3 regions of the Comamonas sp. UBA7528 genome follow, and region 1 is predicted to be linked to each of the others. Evidence: predicted binding sites of a transcription regulator. Region 1 holds the regulator's gene; each other region holds the start of a gene.
What was found. The regulator FNR, encoded in region 1, switches genes on or off when oxygen is low (the NO sensors DNR and NnrR bind a similar motif). The targets are predictions, from matches to a motif close to TTGATNNNNATCAA.

Region 1 (7,051 bases):
AGCGTGCTGGCCTGCGCACCGGGGGACAGGGCTGCACCCAGCATGCCGTCGCAGGCCGGATTGGTCTGGAGAACGGCCCCCTGCGCATCAGCGATGAAGATGGCGTCCAGGCTGCTTTCAAACACTTGGGCGGCCACCCGCAGGCCGCTTTGGACTTCCATCTCCCTGGAGATGTCGCGGAACGAAAAAATACGCCCCACGGCCATGCCGTGGCGCAGCAGCGGGACCGAGCGGCGTTCCACCACGCGCCGGTCCGCCAGATTCAGAATATCGGCGGTGTGCACCAGGGGGTCCTGGCCCAATGCCTGCAGCTGCTGGTCGTACAGGGCCGGCGACAGCACCTGGTCCCGCATCCAGGCCATGATGGCCGCATCATTGCGCTGCAGCAGCAGCGCAGCCGGCATGGCCCAGATCTCGGCCAGCTTCTGGTTGAAGGCGCGGATCGCGCCATCGGCCGAGCACACCAGCACGCCATCGGCCGCCGAATCCAGGGTGGCGCGCAGCTCGGCCAGCAGGCTCTCCAGCTCGCGCTCGTTGTGCTCCTGCTCGCTGCGATCCAGCAAGGTCCACAGCAGCCAGTTCCCACCCTGGGGGTCTTCGACTTCACGGATGCGCTGCTCCACCGGGATGGCCCTGCCGCTGGCATGCAGCACCTGGGTGTGGGTCACCTGCCCCCAGCTGACTTCCGCAGCATCGTTCCAGCGGTACATGTCCTGCGGCGCCGCCGCCAGATCACGCACGTGCCAGCCTTGCAGGCGCGAACCCGTCAGGCCCACCAGACGCTGCGCCGCCGAATTGGAATACGCCACGGTCAGGCTGTGGGGATCCACCAGCCACACCGCCTCCGTCATCCACTCAAACGCCTGGCACCATGCCTGCAAATGGGTGGACTGGTTCATGCCTCCCCTCCCACGGCAGACATCAGCGGCACGGCGCGCTCAAAGAAGTAGCAGACGCGCTGGCGCGGCGACAGATAGTCCAGCACCTCGCGCGGCAGCTGCGCAGGACGCAGGCTGCGCTTGATGACCACGCCGCGCAGCTCCGACAGCTCCACGGGCTCGGCCTTGGTCCGGTCCACGTCCGGGTTGTAGAGCAGCACCGCAGGTTTCAGCGGCTGGTCGCTGCGCACGGAGGCCACCAGGCCAAACCGTTCATCGCTCAGCTGCACCACCGAGCCCGGGGGATACACCCCCATCACACGCACAAAGAGTTCCACCAGCTCGCGCGTGAAGCCGCCGCGGCGGCGCCCAAACAGGTCCGACAGCGCTTCGTGCGGCGTCAGCGCCACCGCATGCGCCAGCGGATTGCACAGCTTGTCGTAGCAATTGGTCAGCGCCAGGATCTGGCCTTCGATGGTCAGGTCCTCCTCCACCAGATGGAGCGGAAAGCCGGTGCCGTCCGTCGCCTCGTGGTGCTGCGCAATCGCCGTCAGGGCGGCGGGCGACAGCCCCATGCGCTGGCCATAGGCCACCGAAGCGCCCACATGGTCTTCGTATGCGGCCTTCTGCTCCGGTGTGAAGCTGGGCAGCAGTTCGGTGCAGCGGGGATCGATATCTCTTTTGCCCACATCGTGCAGCAAGGCGGCCAGGCCCAGGTCCATGAGCCGCGCCGAATTGAGCCCATGGGACTTGCCCAGCAGCAGCGAGAGCACGGTGACATTGATGGGGTGGGCGCCTTGCTGTTCGCCCACGCTCTCGGACAGCAGGCGGATGGCTGTCTGCGAGGCATCCAGCAGCTCGGCGATATACCCGGCCACCAGGCTCGAGCTGGCGCGCATCGCGTCCTGCGGGTCGTTGACCAGCCGCGACACGACTTCGCGGTAGCTGTGGGTGGCTGCCGAGAAACGCTGGTCGCAGGTTTTCAGCGCGGCCACTTCGCTCGACGCCGTGGCCGACACATCGCGTGCCGCCAGTGTCGGGATGTGCAGCCCGGACGAGCCGATGGTGGCAGGCCGTGCCGGCTGTGGCGGCGCGGCCTCAGCTGGGGGCACCTCTTCCTCCTCATTTGTAAGAGGAGGTAAAAAAGTCAAAACACTGGGATCAGATTTTGCAGGAATGCAACGAATCTCATCCAAACCCAGTGACTGCAGCACGTCAATCTGTTCCTGGCTGGTCACTCGAAAGCTGCTCACTGGAAATGGATGGCGCAACCAGCCAATGTCCAATTGGACATACATACCTATGCAGATGTCCCGAACGTCAATTAAAAGGGAGTGCGTCACGTTGTTTGGGCTGCAGCACGCCAGCAAGCCAGTCGATCCAAACCGCTCATTATGACGACTGCCTGGGACAAATAAGTACTTACATAAAGGGGTTGTGCAAGCGACGCCGCTGTGCTTCAGCAAGCAACAGCATATTGCACCATGTCACCATCCCATGTCAGCCTCAGCGGCACCACTGTGACGGCACATGCACCATGTCCATCCACAGCGCCCACAGCGAGACGCCCGCCAGCAGGGCGCCAGCGGTGCGCAGCCCCCAGGCTTCGCGCCACTGCTGCAGGCGGCTAATGCGCCGCCACAGCCAGGGACCCAGGGCCAGCCACAGGCCCCCACCGACCCCGAATGCCACCATGGATGCAGCGCCCTGCCACACGCCACCGGCCAGGGCTGCCACCATGACAGCGGAATAGAGCAGACCGCAGGGCAGGAAAGCCCACAGGCTACCGGCCACCCAGGTTCCACCCGGCCCGCGCACACCGTGCTGCACCTTGCCCCAGAGCTTGCGCCCGCCGGATTCCACCCACTGCGGCTGGCGGGCCTGCAGCAGCAGCATCAGGCCCCATGCCAATGCCGCCAGGTGCAGCAGCACCCACAGCGGATGCAAGGCGGAGGTACGGTCGGAGAACCAGGCCACCGTCTCCATGGCATAGGCCGCCACGCCACCCAGCGCGGCATAGCCCATCAGGCGACCGGCGTGAAAGCCCAGCCAGCGCCCGGCATTGGCAGCCTCCATCGGCTGGGCCGAAGCCCCTTCTTGCTGGATGGATACCACCCGCCCGCCGGTGCGCAACGGCGAGACGATGGCCGCACAGGGTGCGGCGCACATCGCAAGACAATGGGGCCCACCCACGAGCCCCATGAAAAAAGCGGTTCCAAGCAACGACAGCCACATGGGCTAGATGATCCTGGAAAAACGCGCCCGGTTCTTGCCCGCCTGCAAATGCCGGTCAAACGTCATGGCCACGCCGCGCACAAAGAACCAGCCCATGGGCGTGACCTTGATGCCGTCGTCATCGATCACCACCAGGCCCTGCTTCTGCTGCTGGGCCAGCATTTCCAGTTCGCCCGCGAAGTACTGCTGGAAGTCCAGCAGCCACGACTGGCTCATGGGCTCGAACAGCACTTCCCCCTGGCACATCAGCGACATGATGACGGCGCGCCGCACCAGGTCATCCCGCCCCAGCGCCAGGCCCCGCACCACCGGCAGCCGGCCCTGATCGAGGAAGTCGTAATACTCTTCCAGGGTCTTGGCGTTCTGGCTGTAGGTCGCACCCACGCGGCCGATGGCGGACACACCCAGCGCAATCAGGTCGCAGTCCGGCTGTGTGCTGTAGCCCTGGAAGTTGCGGTGCAGCCGTCCTTGCCGCTTGGCAATGGCCAGTGCGTCTTCCGGCAGGGCAAAGTGGTCCATGCCCACATACACATAGCCGGCCTGCATGAAGGCATCGATGGAGCCCGAGAGCATGGACAGCTTGTCCGAAGCCTCCGGCAGATCTTCGATGGCAATGCGGCGCTGCGGCTTGAAGCGCTCCGGCAAATGCGCATAGGCATACAGCGCGATCCGGTCCGGCCGCAGCTGGCACACCTGTTCCAAGGTGCGCGCAAACGATGCGGCGGTCTGCCTGGGCAGGCCATAGATCAGGTCCACGTTGACCGAATGGAAACCCAGTTCGCGCGCTGCCTGCACCAGATCGAACACCTGCTCGGCCGGTTGTTCGCGGTGCACCGCCTTCTGTACATCGGGATCGAAATCCTGCACCCCGAAACTCAGGCGATTGAATCCCAGTTGCGCCAGATGGGCCAGGCGTTCGCGGGTGACCGTGCGGGGATCGACCTCGATGGAATACTCGCCCACCGCTTCAAAAGCGAAGTTCGCGCGCAACATGTCCATCAGCCGGGTCAGCTCGGCATCCGACAGAAAGGTCGGCGAGCCGCCACCCAGATGCAACTGGCTGACTGCCTGTCCCTTGCCACAGTGCGCCACCTGCAGAGCGACCTCTTTTTCCAGGTACTCCAGGTAGGTCACCGCACGTTCATGGTGCTTGGTGATGATCTTGTTGCACGCGCAGTAGTAGCACAAGGCCTCACAAAAAGGCACATGCACATACAGTGACATGGGAAGCGCCTTGGCCGCAGAATGGTGCTTACGCTGTTCCAGCGCCAACACATAATCATCCTGACCAAATGCTTCAATAAAGCGATCTGCGGTGGGATAAGAGGTATAACGGGGCCCAGGCACGTCGTACCGACGCAAAAGCTCCGGCGTTACTGCTGTCATTGAATATTCCTTAGGTGCTGCCCAGCACTGTGCCGCACCCCGGGAAAATCAGCCTTGATGCAAATCAAGACATTCAAATACCATTCCTGAGACAATTGATTCATATCATTCGCACAACTGAGCACCCCCTCTCTCGCCTCCCAGCCCGATAACCTTTCAGCGTTACGTCCAATGGCCCGTTCAGCGGGAGCCCAAGGCGTCAGTGCCATGACACCACCCCCTATCAAAGTCACCTGCTCCAACTGCAATCTGCGCGAACTGTGCATGCCCACAGGCTTGAATGAGCAGCAGTTGCACCGTATTGACGATATTGTGGCCACGCGTCGCAAAATCAAACGGGGCAGCACCTTGTTCCGAAATGGCGAAGACTTCACGGCGCTCTATGCCATCCGCACCGGGTTCTTCAAGACCTGCGTGGCCACGGAAGATGGCCGTGACCAGGTGACAGGTTTTCAGATGGCGGGCGAGATCATTGGCCTGGACGGGATCGTGCACGACCACCACACCTGCGATGCCGTGGCGCTGGAAGACGCGGAAGTCTGCGTGATGCCGTTCGACCGCCTGGAAGAGCTTTCGCGCGAAGTGACTGCCCTGCAGTCGCATGTGCACAAGGTGATGAGCCGCGAGATCGTGCGCGAGCACGGCGTGATGCTGCTGCTGGGCAGCATGCGCGCCGAGGAGCGCCTGGCCGCCTTCGTGTTGAACCTGGTGCAGCGCCTGCACACCCGGGGCTTCTCGTCTTCCGAGCTGGTGCTGCGCATGACGCGCGAGGAGATCGGCAGCTACCTGGGCCTGAAGTTGGAGACGGTCAGCCGCACCTTCTCGAAGTTTGTCGAGGAAGGTCTGGTCGAAGTGAAGCAGCGCCATGTGCGCATCCTGGACACCGAAGGCCTCAAGCGCATCGTCAACAGCCAGCACGCGTGCGAATAAGCGCCTTCCGCCCCATGCAAAAAGCCTCCGTCCGGAGGCTTTTTTCATTGCCGGGTGATGCCCCCGGCTCACAGCGACGGAACGCGGGCCTGCGGGCCATTGAGCTCCTGCGGGGACAGCGCCAGCAGGCTGGTCATGGCCGATGCCATCATGATGATGGCCCAGAACACAAAGAAGGCCACCGTGCACACGCCCAGGCGCGACACCTCGATGTAGGCCGACAGCCACTGCATTTCCAGCGGGTCGACCACGGCAAACACCAGCATCTCCATCACCCCGGCGGCCAGAAAGGCCGGCCAGGCAATCCACATCCAGCGACGCAGCAGCATGGGTCTCTCCTTGTTGTGGCGGGCAGATGCCCCATTGTGCGAGCCTCTTTCTGCCGCGTCACTGCCTTCGGCGTCCCCATAAACCCTGAAATGGCATGAAAAAAGCCAGCCGTTCGGCTGGCTTTTTGCGGTTGCAGCGCAGGACCCTGCATCCTGGCGCTGCTGGCGCCTGCCTTACTTGCTGCCGCGCAGCAAAGCCTTGAGCGCGCTTTGCAGGCGCTGGGCCGCACTGTCGCTGCGCTCCGCAGCCAGCACCGCCGCCACATCCTGCTCCCAGGTGGTGCGCGGGTCCGTGGCCTTGCGGTTGGTCAGCAGCTGCAGCTGCAGTGCACGGCGTGCGGACAGCTGGTCGGCCGGGGTGGGCACGTCAGCGGCCATTTCCAGGCGCAGCAGCGATTCGGTCGCCTCGCCCTTGGCGGCAGCGCCCACGGCGGCATGCCAGCTGTTGCGGGAGGCATTGCTCAGCTTGCCCAGTTCCTGCGCGGGCGGCACCAGGGCCGCGTCGCGCTTGGACCAGGCGTCCATCAGCTGGGTCAGGGCTTCGCCATGGGCCTGGGCCGTCAGCTTGCGCAGCGCAGACTGGGCGTGTTCCTGGGCTTCACGCTGGGCGCGGAAAGCCGCATCACCCAGGCGCGGGCCACGGGCCGTGCGCTCGAAACGGTCACCCCGGTCACCCCGGTCTTGGCGGGGGCCGGGCTTGCGGCCGGCTGCCGCCGCGGCCGGGGCTTCCTTGCGCATGCCGGGGCGGTCATCGCCACGCACCGCCTTCACCGGGCGGTCGGCCGCCACAGGGGCCGCTGGTGCTGCCGCAGTGGCCGGCTGCCCGGCTTCGGCCGCAGGGGCGGCACGCAGGGCGTCTTCCAGCGCCGTCAGGGCTGCACGGATCTTCTGCGCATCGCCTTCCGCGTTGGCGGCTTCCAGCTGCTGCGATGCTTCAAGCACCGCACGGTCGTGGGCGCTGAGCGATTCCAGATTGACCGCACGGCTGCCGCGCTCACCGCGCTCGGCCGGCTTGCGGCTGAAGGCCTCGTCCAGCGGCTTGCGGAAGGCATCCCACAGCTTCTGTTCCTGGCGGCGGTCCACCGGCACTTCCTGGGCTTCGGCCTGCCAGCGTTGCTGCAGCGCCTTGATGGCAGCGATCTGCAGGGCCGGTGCCGCGCCCAGTGCCTGGGCTTCCTCGATCATGGCCTGGCGGCGCTGCAGGCTGTCCTTCTGCGCCTGCTGCAGCGGGGCTTCGGCTTCGCTGATGGCCTGGCGCCATTGCTGTTGCAGCTCGGCATACAGCTTCTCGCC
Region 2 (7,051 bases), on a different contig from region 1:
GTGGCAAGGTGCTGGGCATGCCCATCGAGATCGTGACCGCCGACCACCAAAACAAGGCCGACATCGCCTCGACCAAGACCCGTGAATGGCTGGACCGAGACAAGGTGGACGCGGTGACCGAACTGGGCAACAGCGCCGTGGCCCTGGCCGCAATGAAGATCGCCCAGGAAAAGGGGCGCATGTCCATCGTCACCGGGGCTGGCGCACAGCGCATCAGCAACGAGGACTGCACGCCCAACAATGTGCACTGGGTCTACGACTCGTATGCCTTGGCCAATGTGGGCACCAAATCGCTGGTGAAGAAGGGCTTCAAGACCTGGTACTACGTGACGGCCGACTACGCGTTCGGGCACTCGCTGGAAAACGATGGCAGGAAGTTCATCGAAGCGGCGGGCGGCAGCGTCGTGGGCTCGTCACGCTACCCCTTCCCCGGCAACGACTTTGCCTCCTACATCGTCAAGGCCAACGGCAGCAAGGCCAATGCGGTGGCCATTGCCACGGCAGGCCTGGACCTGCAGAACGCCATCAAGCAGGGCCGTGAATTCGGCCTGGGGACCGGCGGCCAGGCGACGGTGGCCATGCTGATGAGCATCATGGACGTGCATGGCCTGGGGCTCAAGAACGCGGGCAATATGATGTTTGCCGAATCCTTCTACTGGGACTATGACGACGAATCGCGCAAGTTCGCCGACAAGTTCATGAAGAAGATGAAGCGCATGCCCACCGCGCTGCAGGCAGGCCAGTATTCGGCGGTCCGCACCTACCTGAAGGCGGTCGAGCAGGCCAGAAGCGACGATGTCACCGACGTCATCAAGGCCATGAAAAGCATGCGCATCCAGGACGCCTTTGCCAAGAACGGCACGCTGCGCGACGATGGCAAGATGGTGCACGACATGCTGCTGGTGAAGGTGAAGACACCGTCGGAATCCAAGAAGCCCTGGGACTACTACAGCGTGCAGGAAACCGTGCCGGGCAAGGAAGCGTTCGAAAGCCTGGACCAGAGCAAATGCCCTCTGGTGAAGAAGTAAGCGGCAAGCAGGATGCGGCCAGACGATCTGCCCCGTTATGAGGTCCTCGCCATCAGGTACGCCAGCGTCGCGCGGGTGCGGCAGAGCAATTTTCTGCACCCCGTCGACGGTGACCCGGATGCCTTGATGCCCCTGGACTTCTTTGTCTGGCTGGTGCGAGGGGGCGACCAGTTGCTGCTGGTCGACACCGGCTTCAGCCAGGTCTCCGCCCTCGCCCGCCAGCGTGCATTCCTGCAGGAGCCGGTCCAGGCGCTCGGCGCACTGGGCATTGCGGCCGACGACATCCGCGATGTCGCCATCACCCATTTGCACTACGACCATGCCGGCAATGTGAACCAGTTCCGCAACGCCCGCATCTGGCTGCAGCAGCGCGAGATGGCCTACGCCACGGGCAGGTGCATGTGCGATGCGAAGCAGAACCACTTCTTCGCACTGGACGATATTTCCGTGGTGCTCAAGCGCCTGTACGCGGGCGATGTCCGCCTGATTGATGGCATGCACCGGTTTGCACCCGGCATCGAGTTTCACCGTGTCGGCGGTCACACCGACGGCCTGCAGGTGGTGCGCGTGATGACGGCCAGGGGCTGGGTGGTTCTGGCCTCCGACGCCGCGCATTACTACGAAAACCTGGAGAAACAGAACCCGTTTCCCGCCATCCACAGCCTGGACAGCATGCTGGCCGGGTACGCGCTGATCCGGCAACTGGCGGACGGCCCGGACCACATCATTCCTGGGCACGACCCGCAGGTCTGCGCCTTGTTCACGCCCCTTCAACTGCCAGGCTCGTCCATCTACCGCATCGCCTGATGCATGTGGCCCGTCCCCTGGCTGGCAGACATGGCCTCCCCCACATCCACGAAAAAGCGGCCCCAAGGCGCTTTTTCATGGGCTGAGCACGCCCACTTCGGGGGCTGTCTCAAGACGGCAGCGGCGGTCACACCGCAGCCACTGCCTGCTCCGTGTGCAGGAACAGCACATTGTTTTCCAGGTGGATGTGCTGCATCAGGTCTTCCTTGAACTCGCGCAGCCCGCCGTACAGCGCACGCCAGGTGGTGCAGGCGGCACGCGGCGGCGTGATGTTGTCGGTCAGATCCAGCAGTTTCTGCAATTCGCCGCCATGCTGGTCGTGCTCATGGCGCATCACCGCGATCGGCATCCGGGCCTGGGCATTGCGCTGGGCGAGCAGCAGCGGGAACAGGATTCTTTCTTCCTTCAGCATATGGCTTTGCAGCGCCTGGAACATGGCTTCCAGATGGTCTGCCAGGCCGACCGGGCAATCGTCGCGGTCCCCGTGCACCTGCTCCACGCGGTGGGCCAGGCGGATCAGCTCCGGCAGTTGCTGGCGGTGCACTTCATGGTAGCGCTGCAGGATGTGCTGGATCAGTACATCGCCGTGGCCGGCATCGCACGCCGCCACCGCTGCCGATTCCGCATCGGCTTGTGCCGCCACGGCCGGCAAGCGCATCAGCTCGGCTTCGACGGCAGCAGGATCCACCTGCTTGGCTTGCGCCGCCTGGGCCAGGCTGTGCTTGCCGCCGCAGCAGAAATCCAGGTCGTATTTGTGGAACACCGCGGTGGCACCGGGAATTTTTTTGGCAATGCTGCCGACGGACTGGTCGATGAGAGACATGGCAAACCTTTGGGGTAACAGGTGATGCCTTTGCGCTAGCGCAAACCATGCCCGCTTTCACCTCCTTGAAAATCAATCAGTTAGCGGATTCATGGGTAGGATTTACCTCAACCCACCCGGTCACAAATACCCTGTCAGGTCGTTTTCACCATGCTCGACTCCCTGGTTCTTTCCGATCTTTCCACCGAATTGCCGCAGGCCGTGCGCCTGCAACGGCTGGTCGAAAGCCTGCAAGCCGAATTTCACTGCGGCGCGGTGGCCTTGCTGCGGCTGGAAGGCGAATGCCTGCGCCCGGTGGCCGCAGCAGGCCTGGTGCAGGAAGCCCTGGGCCGACGCTTCACCGTGAGCCAGCACCCGCGCCTGGCCACCATCCTGTCCCGCAGTGGCGAACTCACACGCTTTCACCACGACAGCCACCTGCCCGATCCCTATGACGGTCTGCTCAATGAACGCGCCGGCCAGGCGCTGCCCGTGCACGACTGCATGGGGCTGGGCATTTCCATCGAAGGCTGGCACTGGGGCGTGATCACGCTGGATGCCCTGGACGTCGGCACGTTTGACGCCCAGGCCCAGGAGCGCCTGCAGGCACGGGTGCCGCTGATCGAAGCCACGGTGCGCATGGCGCATCTGGAGTCCGAGGTGCGGGCACTGCGCCTGTCGCGCAGCGCCCAGCCCTCCGATGCCACGCCTGCGGCACTGCAGGAAATCGTGGGCCAAAGCCCTGCCCTCCTGCAACTGCAACAGGAGCTGGCCGTGGTGGCCGAAACCGATATGCCCGTGCTGCTGCTGGGTGAAACCGGTGTAGGCAAGGAGCTGTTTGCACGCCGGCTGCACCAGCTGTCACGCCGCCGCCAGCAGCCCATGGTGCATGTCAACTGCGCTGCCTTGCCCGACACCCTGGCCGAGAGCGAGCTGTTCGGCCATGCCCGCGGGGCGTTCTCCGGGGCGGTGGCCGCCCGAGCCGGACGGTTCGAAAGCGCGGACCAGGGCACCTTGTTTCTGGACGAAGTGGGCGAACTCACGCTGCCGGTGCAGGCCAAGCTGCTGCGCGCCTTGCAGAACGGAGAGATCCAGCGCCTGGGTGCCGACCAGCCGCGCAAGGTGGATGTGCGCATCATTGCCGCCACCAACCGCGCCCTGAACGAACAGGTGCGCGACGGCGGCTTTCGCGCCGATCTGTTCCATCGCCTGTCGGTCTATCCCTTGCATGTGCCGCCGCTGCGCGAACGTGGCGATGATGTGCTGCTGCTGGCCGGACGTTTCCTGGAGCTCAACCGCAGCCGCCTGGGCCTGCGCAGCCTGCGCCTGACCAGCGATGCCCAGCTTGCCATGCGCCGCTATGTATGGCCAGGGAATGTGCGCGAGCTGGAGCATGTCATCAGCCGCGCCGCACTCAAGGCCGTCAGCTACGGGGCTCGCCGCACCGAGATCGTCAGCCTGGATGCGGCCTCGCTGGACCTGGAGGCCGCGCCATTGTCTGCGCCGGCACTCGCTCCCGGTGCTGCCCTGCCGGGCGGTGCGGCAGGCCAGGTGACCAGCACCTTCAGCTCCCTGCGCGAGCAGGTGGACCATGTGCAGCGCAGCGCGATCGAACAGGCGCTGGGACAGCACCAGGGTGTGTGGAGTGCCGCCGCCAAGAGCTTGCAGATCGATAGCAGCAATCTGCACAAACTGGCCCGTCGTCTGGGCATAAAAGGCTGATTGCACTCCTTTTATTGGCCCTACGCGGTTTGTGTGGTTGGCCTGCGCCACGCCATTTGACGCTTGATCCAACGCAAATCGACGCCCTCCGAATCTCCGAAGAATTCCCTTCAACGGCAGCAGATGCGACGCCCAAATTTCTGGGCACCGCAGTCCGATTGCCGGGATTACAAGGAGAAGCGTATGACCTCGACACGTTGCCTGACCCCCGTTGCTTTCGCCATTGCCTTGGCACTGAATCTGGCCCCCAGCCTCGGCAGTGCACAGGCGGCACCCACCGCCGCAGCCGCCAAGAAAGCCGCCACCGCCCAGGTGCGCAAAGTGGCACTGACGACCAACATCGTCGACGGCAAGATGGTCTATGTGAATGCCAAGGGCCAGGTGAACCCCACCATCGTGGCCGAAGTGGGCGACACGGTAGAGATCGTGCTCAAGAGCGGTGAAGGTGCCGAGCATGATCTGGCCGTCGAAGGCCTGGATGTGGTTTCCAAGAAGGTGAATGCCGACACGGGCCCGACCACGCTGCGCTTCCAGGTGACGAAGGCCGGCACCTTCAGCTACTACTGCACCATCCCCGGCCACCGCCAGATCGGCATGGAAGGCAAGCTGGAGGTCAAGGGCACCACGGTCGAAGCCGAAAAGGCCGTGCAGAAGAACACCTCCGGTCCCGAAGCCCTGTACACCCCTGCCGCCACGATGGCGCCGGCCCTGGCCGGTGCCATCAGCATTGCCGCTGACCCCAGTGCCGTGCCGCCCGCCGTCAAGGCCGCAGGCCCGCAGAAGCACCAGAAACGCATCGAGACCGTGGAGCTGGTGGGCAAGCTGGATGACGGCACCACCTTCACCTACTGGACGTTCGACAAGCAGGTGCCCGGCCCCATGCTGCGCATGAAGCAAGGCGACACCATGGAGCTGACGCTGGCCAACGCCAAGAGCAGCAAGATGATCCACTCCATCGACCTGCATGCCGTCAACGGCGGCCTGGGCGGCGGCGAACACACCCAGGTGCCGCCCGGCCAGGAAAAGACCATCACCTTCAAGGCGCTGAACCCGGGCCTGTACGTGTACCACTGCGCCACGCCGCTGGTGCCCCACCACATCATGGCGGGCATGTACGGCATGATCCTGGTGGAGCCCGAAGGCGGACTGCCCCAGGTGGACAAGGAGTTCTATGTGATGCAGGGTGAGATGTACACCACCCGCCCCATCGGGTCCAAAACCCACCAGGAGGTGGACTTCGACAAGATGGCCGCCGAACTGCCGCAGTACTACGTGTTCAACGGCGCTGTGGGAGCGCTGACCAAGGAGCACAAGCTCAAGGCCAAGGTGGGCGAGAACGTGCGCATCTACTTTGGCGTGGGCGGCCCCAACAAGATCTCGTCCTTCCACGTCATCGGAGAAGTGTTCGACAAGGTGTATGACGAAGCCTCGCTCACCGCCATCAAGCACAACGTGCAGACCACGGTGGTTCCTCCGGGTGGCGCCGCGATCGTGGAGCTGACCCCGCAGGTGCCAGGCAACTACCTGCTGGTGGACCATGCGCTGTCACGCACCGGCAAGGGCCTGGTTGGCATCCTGGAAGTGACCGGCCAGGCGGAACCCGGCGTGTACTCCGGCGTCTCGGACCCGAACGCCGCACACGGCCACTGACGGCGTCCGCACCGGCATCCCTGCGCAGCAACGCCCTTGCCCTGCAGGGGCGTTGCTGTCGGTGCCGTCGATTCTGCAAGACGGTGCAAACAGGACGCGCAGAAACGGCAACCGATTGCCAGGCAGAAAAAGCAAAACCCCGACCGCTTGAGCAGTCGGGGTTTGCAGATCTTGGCAGGGGAAGAAGGATTCGAACCTTCGCATGCCGGAATCAAAATCCGGTGCCTTAACCAGCTTGGCGACTCCCCTAGAGAAGCTGCAATTCTAGCAGCATTTTTTAACGCTCCAGAAAATTCACGACAAATTCTTTGCAATACCCGGTCCGGATGCTGCCGGACCTTGCACGGCCACCAGCGGCCCTCCGGGTGCTCACGCCTTGGTCGGTGCCTTGCGCAGCACACTGAAGCAGCCGGCCACCACGGCACAGCAACCGGACAGCAGCAGCGCGTACTGTTCGGCCTGGCCGGGCTCACGGTTCCACACCAGGAAAGCCGCCGCCAGCAGCACCGCGCCCAGGCCCTGGCCTACATGGCGGGCGGCGCCCAGCATGCCGCTGGCCGCGCCGCTGCGGTGCAGGGGCGCCGATGTGACGATGGTGAAATTGTTCGGCGACTGGAAAAAGGCAAAGCCCATGCCGCACAGCGCCATGCGCCACACCACGTTCCAGTTCGACGCATCCTGCGGCAGCAGCGCCAGCGCCCACAGTCCCAGGGCAAACAGCGCCATGCCCACGGCGCCCAGGCGACCCGCCGGCCAGCGGCCAATCATCCGCCCCACCCACGGTGCAGAGATGGCCAGGGCCAGCGGCCAGGCGCTGATCAGCAGCCCGGCCTGTCCCGTGGGCAGACCACGCGCCTCGATCAACAGGAACGGCAGGGCCAGAAATGCCATGGTCTGGGCGCAGAACGCCGTGATGGAGGCACACATGGACAGCGCAAACACCGGAATGCGCAGCAGATCCAGCGGAAACATCGGCGCACTCAAGCGGCGCTGGCGTCGCAGATACCAGGCACCCACACCCACACCCAGTCCCAGCCACAGT
Region 3 (7,051 bases), on a different contig from region 1:
TGGATGATGGAGGCGTAATCCGGGTTGCCCACGATGCGCGGGAACAGCTGCGCCACCGCCTGGCGGTAGGCCTGCTCGAAAGCCGCCTCCTGTCCCCGGGGCAGCAGCACGTAGTCGGGCGCAATGCAGGTCTGGCCGGCATTGAGCAGCTTGCCATGGGCCACGCGCAGCGCCGCCTGTGCCATGTCGCAGTCGGACCCCAGGATGCAGGGCGACTTGCCTCCCAGCTCCAGGGTCGTCGGCGTCAGGTGCACGGCCGCGGCCTGGGCAACGCGCCGGCCCACTGCGGTGGAGCCGGTGAACATCAAATGGTCGAAATGCAGGCCGGCAAACTGGCTGGACAGATAGCTGTCGCCCTGGACCACGCAGAACTCGTCCGGGGCAAAGTACTGCTCCACCGCCGCCGCCAGCTGGGCCGCAGTATGCGGCGCCAGTTCACTGGGTTTGAGCATCACGCGGTTGCCCGCAGCCAGCGCGGTGATGGCCGGGCCCAGCGACAGCTGCAAGGGGTAGTTCCAGGGGGAAATGATGCCCACCACGCCCAGCGGCTGGCGCTCGATGCGCGCACGCGCCGGGAGCAGGTGCAGCGGTGTCCAGACATGGCGCGGGCGCATCCAGCGCTCCAGCCGGCGCAGTGCCTGCTTGAGCTGGGATCGCAGCACCAGCAGGTCGGCAAACTCGGTCAGCTGCGGCGAACGGATGCCAAAGTCGGCCTGCACGGCTGCGGTGAGCACGGGGCCATGCTCGTCCAGCATGCGCTGCACGCGCAGCAAACGCTCCTTGCGCAACATGGCCGGCACTTCCAGGTGCTGGCGACTGGCCAAGTATTGCAGGTCGAAAGCCTGTTGCAGGGGGGAAACTGGGTTCATGCGTGGCCGTGCATCCTGTGAAACCACCGCTTGCCGGTGGGAGTCCCTGTCGCGGCCAGCCATGCTGGCCCTCTCTGTTGCCAAAGCCCACCAGCGCCATGGCACTGGTGGAAGCTACAGGATATCAGCGCACTTCGCGCGGCTGCACATCGGTGATGTCGCGTGCCGCACTGGCCAGCACGCCACTGCGCTTGCTGTCGGCACCGTCGGTGCTGTCAGCGGCATCATGGGCTGCGCCGCCGGCCGCACCGGCCATGGTGCTGGCCCAGCCGCTGCTGCGGTACATGCCCCAGGAGGCACCAGGGCGCATCGTGGGCATGACCCAGGGCATCACCGGGCGACCGGTGAGCCTGGCCCACAGCGCGCGGGCGCCCCAGACCAGCGCCAGCAGGCTGGCGACGGCAAGCAGACACAGAAAGAACACCGCACCTGCCGCAAGGAGGAAGATGCGGACAACCCAGCGGACCGCCGTGTGTACGAAATCGTTCAAAACATCACCTTTCATGTGTGCCGGCGGGCTTCAGCTCAGCTGCCCATGGGGACAGCTTGCGTGAACTGGAACACGCCGGGCGCCTGCACCGGGTCCACCGCCACTTCGATGACGCTCTTGGGCGGAAACTTGCCCTCGAGCAGCAGCTTGGACAGCGGGTTCTCGATGCGCTGCTGGATGGCCCGCTTGAGCGGACGGGCACCGAAGACCGGGTCAAAGCCCACTTTAGCCAGTTCCGCCAAAGCCTGCTCCGAGACCTGCATTTGCAGTTCCATCTTCTCCAGACGGCCTTCGAGCAGGCGCAGCTGGATCCGGGCAATGGCTTCGATGTTCCTGGCATCCAGTCCGTGGAAGACCACGGTTTCGTCGATGCGGTTCAGGAATTCGGGTCGGAAATTGGTTTTAAGTTCCCCCCACACCGCTTCCTTGATGTCCTCGGCGTCCTGGCCAACCATGCTCTGGATCAGCATTGAACCGATGTTGCTGGTCATCACGATCACCGTGTTCTTGAAGTCCACCGTGCGTCCCTGGCCGTCCGTGAGACGACCGTCGTCCAGCACCTGCAGCAGCACGTTGAACACGTCGGGGTGGGCTTTCTCCACCTCATCGAGCAGCACCACGCTATAGGGTTTGCGGCGCACGGCTTCCGTCAGGTAGCCGCCTTCCTCATAGCCCACATAGCCAGGGGGCGCGCCGATCAGACGTGCCACGCTGTGCTTTTCCATGAATTCGCTCATGTCGATGCGAATCAGGTGGTCCTGGCTGTCAAACAGGAAACCTGCCAGCGCCTTGCACAGCTCGGTCTTGCCGACACCGGTGGGGCCCAGGAACAGGAAGCTGCCCAGCGGCCGGTTCGGGTCCGACAGGCCCGAGCGGGAACGGCGGATGGCATTGGACACGGCCGAGATCGCCTCGTCCTGGCCCACCACGCGCTCGTGCAGCTTGGCTTCCATGTGCAACAGTTTGTCTTTTTCGCCCTGCATCATTTTGGCCACCGGGATGCCGGTGGCGCGGCTGACGACTTCGGCAATCTCTTCCGCACCGACCTGGGTGCGCAGCAGACGGTGCTTGGGCGCAGCGCCGGCACCGCCATCGGCCTCGCTGGCCTGGACTTCCTTGAGCTTCTTCTCCAGCTCGGGGAGCTTGCCGTATTGAAGCTCGGCCACCTTGTTGAAGTCGCCCTTGCGCTTGAGCTCGTCGATCTGGATGCGGATCTGGTCCACTTCCTTGCGCAACTGCTCGGAACCCTGGGCGCTGGCCTTTTCGCTCTTCCAGACTTCTTCCAGATCGGCGTACTCGCGCTCCAGGCTCTCGAGCTCTTCCTCGATCAGGGCCAGGCGCTTTTGCGAAGCCTCATCCTTTTCCTTTTTCATGGCCTCGCGCTCGATCTTGAGCTGGATCATGCGGCGCTCGAGCTTGTCCATCTCCTCGGGTTTGGAGTCGATCTCGATCTTGATCTTGGCCGCAGCCTCGTCGATCAGGTCGATGGCCTTGTCGGGCAGGAAACGGTCGGTGATGTAGCGGTTGCTCAGCTCGGCCGCCGCTACGATCGCGGGGTCGGTGATGTCCACACCATGGTGGGCCTCATAGCGCACCTGCAGACCGCGCAGGATGGCGATGGTGTCTTCCACCGAGGGTTCTTCCACCAGCACCTTCTGGAAGCGGCGCTCCAGCGCAGCGTCCTTTTCGATGTACTTGCGGTATTCGTCCAGCGTGGTGGCGCCGATGCAGTGCAGCTCGCCACGCGCCAGTGCGGGCTTGAGCATGTTGCCGGCGTCCATCGCGCCTTCGGCCTTGCCGGCACCCACCATGGTGTGGATTTCGTCGATGAACAGAATGATGCGCCCCTCTTCCTTGGCCACTTCATTCAGCACGGATTTCAGGCGCTCTTCAAACTCGCCGCGGTACTTGGCACCGGCCAGCAGACCGGCCATGTCCAGCACCAACACGCGTTTTTCTTTCAGCGTCTCGGGCACTTCGCCTTCGACGATGCGCTGTGCCAGGCCTTCCACGATGGCGGTCTTGCCCACGCCAGGCTCGCCGATCAGCACCGGGTTGTTCTTGCTGCGGCGCTGCAGCACCTGTATGGCACGGCGGATCTCGTCGTCGCGGCCGATCACCGGATCCAGCTTGCCCAGGCGGGCGCGCTCGGTCAGGTCCAGGGTGTATTTCTTCAGCGCTTCGCGCTGGCCTTCGGCTTCGGGGCTGTCCACCTTCTGTCCGCCGCGCACGGCCTCGATGGCGGTTTCCATGCTCCGGCGCGACAGGCCGTTTTCCTTGGCCAGCTTGGCCGCCTGCACATCGCTGTCGGCCAGCGCCAGCAGGAACAGTTCGCTGGCGATGAACTGATCACCGCGCTTGATGGATTCTTTCTCCGTGGCCTGCAGCAGCTTGATCAGGTCGGAATTGGGTTGCACTTCCGCACCGCTGTCGCCGGTGGGCAACGCCTTGATGGCGTTTTCCACGGCCGTCTGCATGGCGCCGACTTTGGCGCCGGAACGCTCGAGCAGCGCCTTGGGGCCATCCTGCTGGCGCAGCATGGCCGCCAGCAAGTGCAGAGGGTCGATACGGTTGTGGTCGTTGCCGAGCGCCAGGGTTTGGGCATCGGCCAGGGCTTCTTGGAATTTGGTGGTGAGCTTGTCGATACGCATGGTTGCAAAGCTTTCTCAACAGCAATGAATTGAACTGCATTCCACGTGGGGACATTTCAGCCGCCTTCAAGGCGCCTGTCCCGCATGGCCCGGCAAGCATTTGACCTGGATCAAGTTCGCCGCACCAGCGTCCACCCCCACCGGACTGCACTGTGCCGGGCCTGTGCGCCATTGTCTGTCAGCCAAAAGAGCGGTCTGCCGGCCCGCCACCCAGTCAAACCCATCCAATGAGATAGCCCGTGCCGCGCACACCGCTCCCGATGCGGGAGCTGCCTGCATGCCTGCACCCTGGGTTTGACGCATTTTTATGTGCCAGAACCAGGCAGCATGGACTGCCACAGCTATCGACCCGGGAGCATGGCGCGCATACTGCAGGCAGACACCCCGGCTGCCGGTTCGGCCATCAGGCCCAGCGGGCCAATGCCTGCTCGTCGCTGACCCGTGCATCCACCCAGCGGGCGCCGTCGGCGGTCTGCTCTTTCTTCCAGAACGGCGCTTCGGACTTGAGGTAGTCCATGATGAATTCGCAGGCCTGAAAAGCCATGCCCCGGTGGGCCGAGGTGACGGCCACCAGCACGATCTGGTCCATGGGCGCGAGCGGCCCGACACGGTGGATGACCTTGGCCGCATGGACACCGAAGCGCGCCACTGCACGGTCGATGATGGCTTCGATGCTTTTCTCGGTCATGCCCGGGTAGTGCTCCAGCTCCATGGCCGAGACGGCGTCGCCTGCATTGCGGTCGCGCACCGTGCCCACGAAGCTGCAGACCGCCCCCACGCCAGCGTCGCCCGCCCGCAGGGCGGCGACTTCGGTGCCCAGGTCGAAATCCTGGGTCTGGATGACCACGCGCGCAGCAGGCGGATGCGCGGTCAGGGGTGCGGTGCGGGCAGAGGACATGGCCCCGATTGTCGCAGCAGCCCCCGCCCCAATTCCACCCCGGCTGCATGCCCCAGCGGCACGCGGTAGCATTGCCGCCCCGGGGCGCTGCTCCGTTGCCCTCATTGAGTTGATCCGTATGGCCACCGAAACCATCCACACGCTGGAGTACATGCTCTACCCCTCGCCGCGCAATGAGCACCGCATCATCTTCGAGCACCAGAGCTTTGTGCCGCACATGTACACACTGATCCACCTGCCCGACTACAGCTTCCGCGGCAAGGCCACGCTGTTTTCGGCCCAGCGCAAGAGCGACGGCAAGCAGGGCCAGCTGGTCACCTGCGAGCTGGCCGAGGATCTGGTGCGTTTTGAGCGCCTGTTCGAGCCCGATTGAGCCCTGGATTCAGACCGCCATGGACGACACCAGCCAAATCCAGCCGCCCGAGAGCTTCGCCGCACTGTTCCGAAGCCGCGCCGGCGTGCTCAGAACGCCCATCGCCGAGGTGGTGGCCCGCTACGAGCTGTGCGAAGACCTGGCCTGCCACCTGGTGGAGCAGGCGCAGACGCTGTACTACAGCGGCAATTCCAGCGAGGAAGGCGTGCTGCTGGGCTTTCATGCCGGTCTGAGCGATGCGGGCTCGGTGGTCAGCAGCGCAGAGGCCGGCTGGGTGGTCCAGCGCCTGGCCGAGCTGCTGGAGTGGCGCACCCCGCAGCTGCCTCCACCGGCGGCCGCCGCCTGAGCTACCCGGCACGGGCCGGCGGCAGCGGCCCGGGGACAGCCAAAGGCTGCCCTGGAGCGGCTCAGCCCTCCCCCATGGGAGCCCACAGACGCTGCCACGCCAACGCCCGCCAGGCCGGCGTGCCATAGGCGGCCACCAGATCATGCCCGGCTGCAGCCCAACCGGGATCGGTCGGACTCACACCCAATGCCTCGATGAAAGGTGCCTGCACGATGAAGCACTGGCGCCGGTAAGGCAGCAAAAAGCCTTCGCCCTGCTGCTGCAGCACGGCCTGTGCCTGTGCGTAGGTGCTGAACCAGAGGTTCAGCAGTATCCCCGTACGCGGCGCGTGCCAGAAGCTGCCCATGTCATCACCGGGCAAGGCCAGGCCGGACAGCACGCGGCGCGCATGCTCCCAGTCGGCAAAGCCCTCCCCGCGGGCCACCTCGTGCAGGGCATCGCGCAAGCGGTCCGCGCCGGCCCGACCTTCGCGGCGCGCCCGGTTCAGCCGCACACGGGCACGCACTTTGAGTTCGTCCACCAGGGCCTGACCGGTCAGCGCACACGGCATGGTTCCCGGGGCCGTCATCGCATACCCCGCACCGAAAGGGACAGTTGCTCCAGCAGCGGCAGGCAGGCCGCGAAACGGTCGGCTTCCACGCCCGGGGCCTGCAAGGCCCGGGCATAGGTCGCCTCCACCGTCTGCCGCGCCTCCACCAGCAGCTGGCGGCCCGCCGGGCGCAGCCGCACCATGCCATCCGCACGTTCCAGCAGGCCGGTTTTCTCCATGGGCAGCACCTGGCGCAGCGTGGCCGCAGCAGGTTGCAGCAGCGCTCGGGCCAAGGCCGGCAAGGTCAGGCCTGGAGGCGCCTCCAAGGCCTGCAGCAGATGGTAGCCGTCCAGGCTCAGCCCGTGCCAGTCGCCCAGGCGTTCGTCCAGACGCTGCTGCAGCACGGACTGGGCACGGTGCAATGTGGCACCGAAGTGCAGCGCACCGGCGCTCATGGCTGGCCTCCGGGGGCGAACGGTGCCGCCTGCAGCTCGGCCTGCCACAGCGCCAGCAAGGTCTGCAGCTCGGCCTCGTAATCAAAGTCCGGGGCGGCACGCTCTGTCACTCGTTCCAGCACCGCAAAGGAAAACGCTTCGGCGCCATGGCGGGCCCAGGCCTGGGCCAAGGCGGCATCGCGCGGGCTGCCATGGGCCAGCTCAAACCGCAGGCGGTTGAGCGTGCCATCCACATGGCGGCTGGCGCCCAGACGCAGCAAACCTGCGGCCTCGCAGCGCACGGCATAAATGCCCAAAGGGGGAAAGGTTTGCTTGTAATCCTGCACCCGCGCGCGCCGCGCCTGGGAGGAAAGCAGAAGGGAAATGGTCATGACAGGGCTCCAGGTTGCATGCACAGCCCCCCGCGCTGGGCCCGTACGGCAACCATGTCTGTCAGAACA

Region 2: a site for FNR is predicted at 4,423-4,436, ahead of nirK (copper-containing nitrite reductase). Genes of this name have one in related genera too.
Region 3: a site for FNR is predicted at 4,111-4,124, ahead of clpB (ATP-dependent chaperone ClpB). Genes of this name have one in related genera too.

What each region holds. Positions count from the first base shown of each region.
Region 1 covers NZ_DLMU01000001.1:270,860-277,910, forward strand. The annotation lists gene B3349_RS01235 (sensor domain-containing protein) at 1-899, opposite strand, end outside; gene B3349_RS01240 (cyclic di-GMP phosphodiesterase) at 896-2,221, opposite strand; gene B3349_RS01245 (sulfite exporter TauE/SafE family protein) at 2,385-3,113, opposite strand; gene hemN (oxygen-independent coproporphyrinogen III oxidase) at 3,117-4,499, opposite strand; gene B3349_RS01255 (fumarate/nitrate reduction transcriptional regulator Fnr) at 4,707-5,429, shown strand; gene B3349_RS01260 (hypothetical protein) at 5,498-5,758, opposite strand; gene B3349_RS01265 (DUF349 domain-containing protein) at 5,933-7,051, opposite strand, start outside.
Region 2 covers NZ_DLMU01000014.1:303,145-310,195, reverse strand. The annotation lists gene B3349_RS17100 (ABC transporter substrate-binding protein) at 1-1,028, shown strand, start outside; gene B3349_RS17095 (N-acyl homoserine lactonase family protein) at 1,041-1,835, shown strand; gene ytfE (iron-sulfur cluster repair protein YtfE) at 1,963-2,658, opposite strand; gene norR (nitric oxide reductase transcriptional regulator NorR) at 2,809-4,359, shown strand; gene nirK (copper-containing nitrite reductase) at 4,543-6,009, shown strand; tRNA gene B3349_RS17075 (tRNA-Gln) at 6,182-6,258, opposite strand; gene B3349_RS17070 (MFS transporter) at 6,379-7,051, opposite strand, start outside.
Region 3 covers NZ_DLMU01000014.1:266,885-273,935, reverse strand. The annotation lists gene B3349_RS16950 (coniferyl aldehyde dehydrogenase) at 1-869, opposite strand, end outside; gene B3349_RS16945 (hypothetical protein) at 994-1,359, opposite strand; gene clpB (ATP-dependent chaperone ClpB) at 1,395-4,010, opposite strand; gene moaE (molybdopterin synthase catalytic subunit MoaE) at 4,414-4,908, opposite strand; gene B3349_RS16930 (hypothetical protein) at 5,027-5,281, shown strand; gene B3349_RS16925 (hypothetical protein) at 5,301-5,627, shown strand; gene B3349_RS16920 (hypothetical protein) at 5,689-6,195, opposite strand; gene B3349_RS16915 (MarR family winged helix-turn-helix transcriptional regulator) at 6,192-6,611, opposite strand; gene B3349_RS16910 (GIY-YIG nuclease family protein) at 6,608-6,982, opposite strand.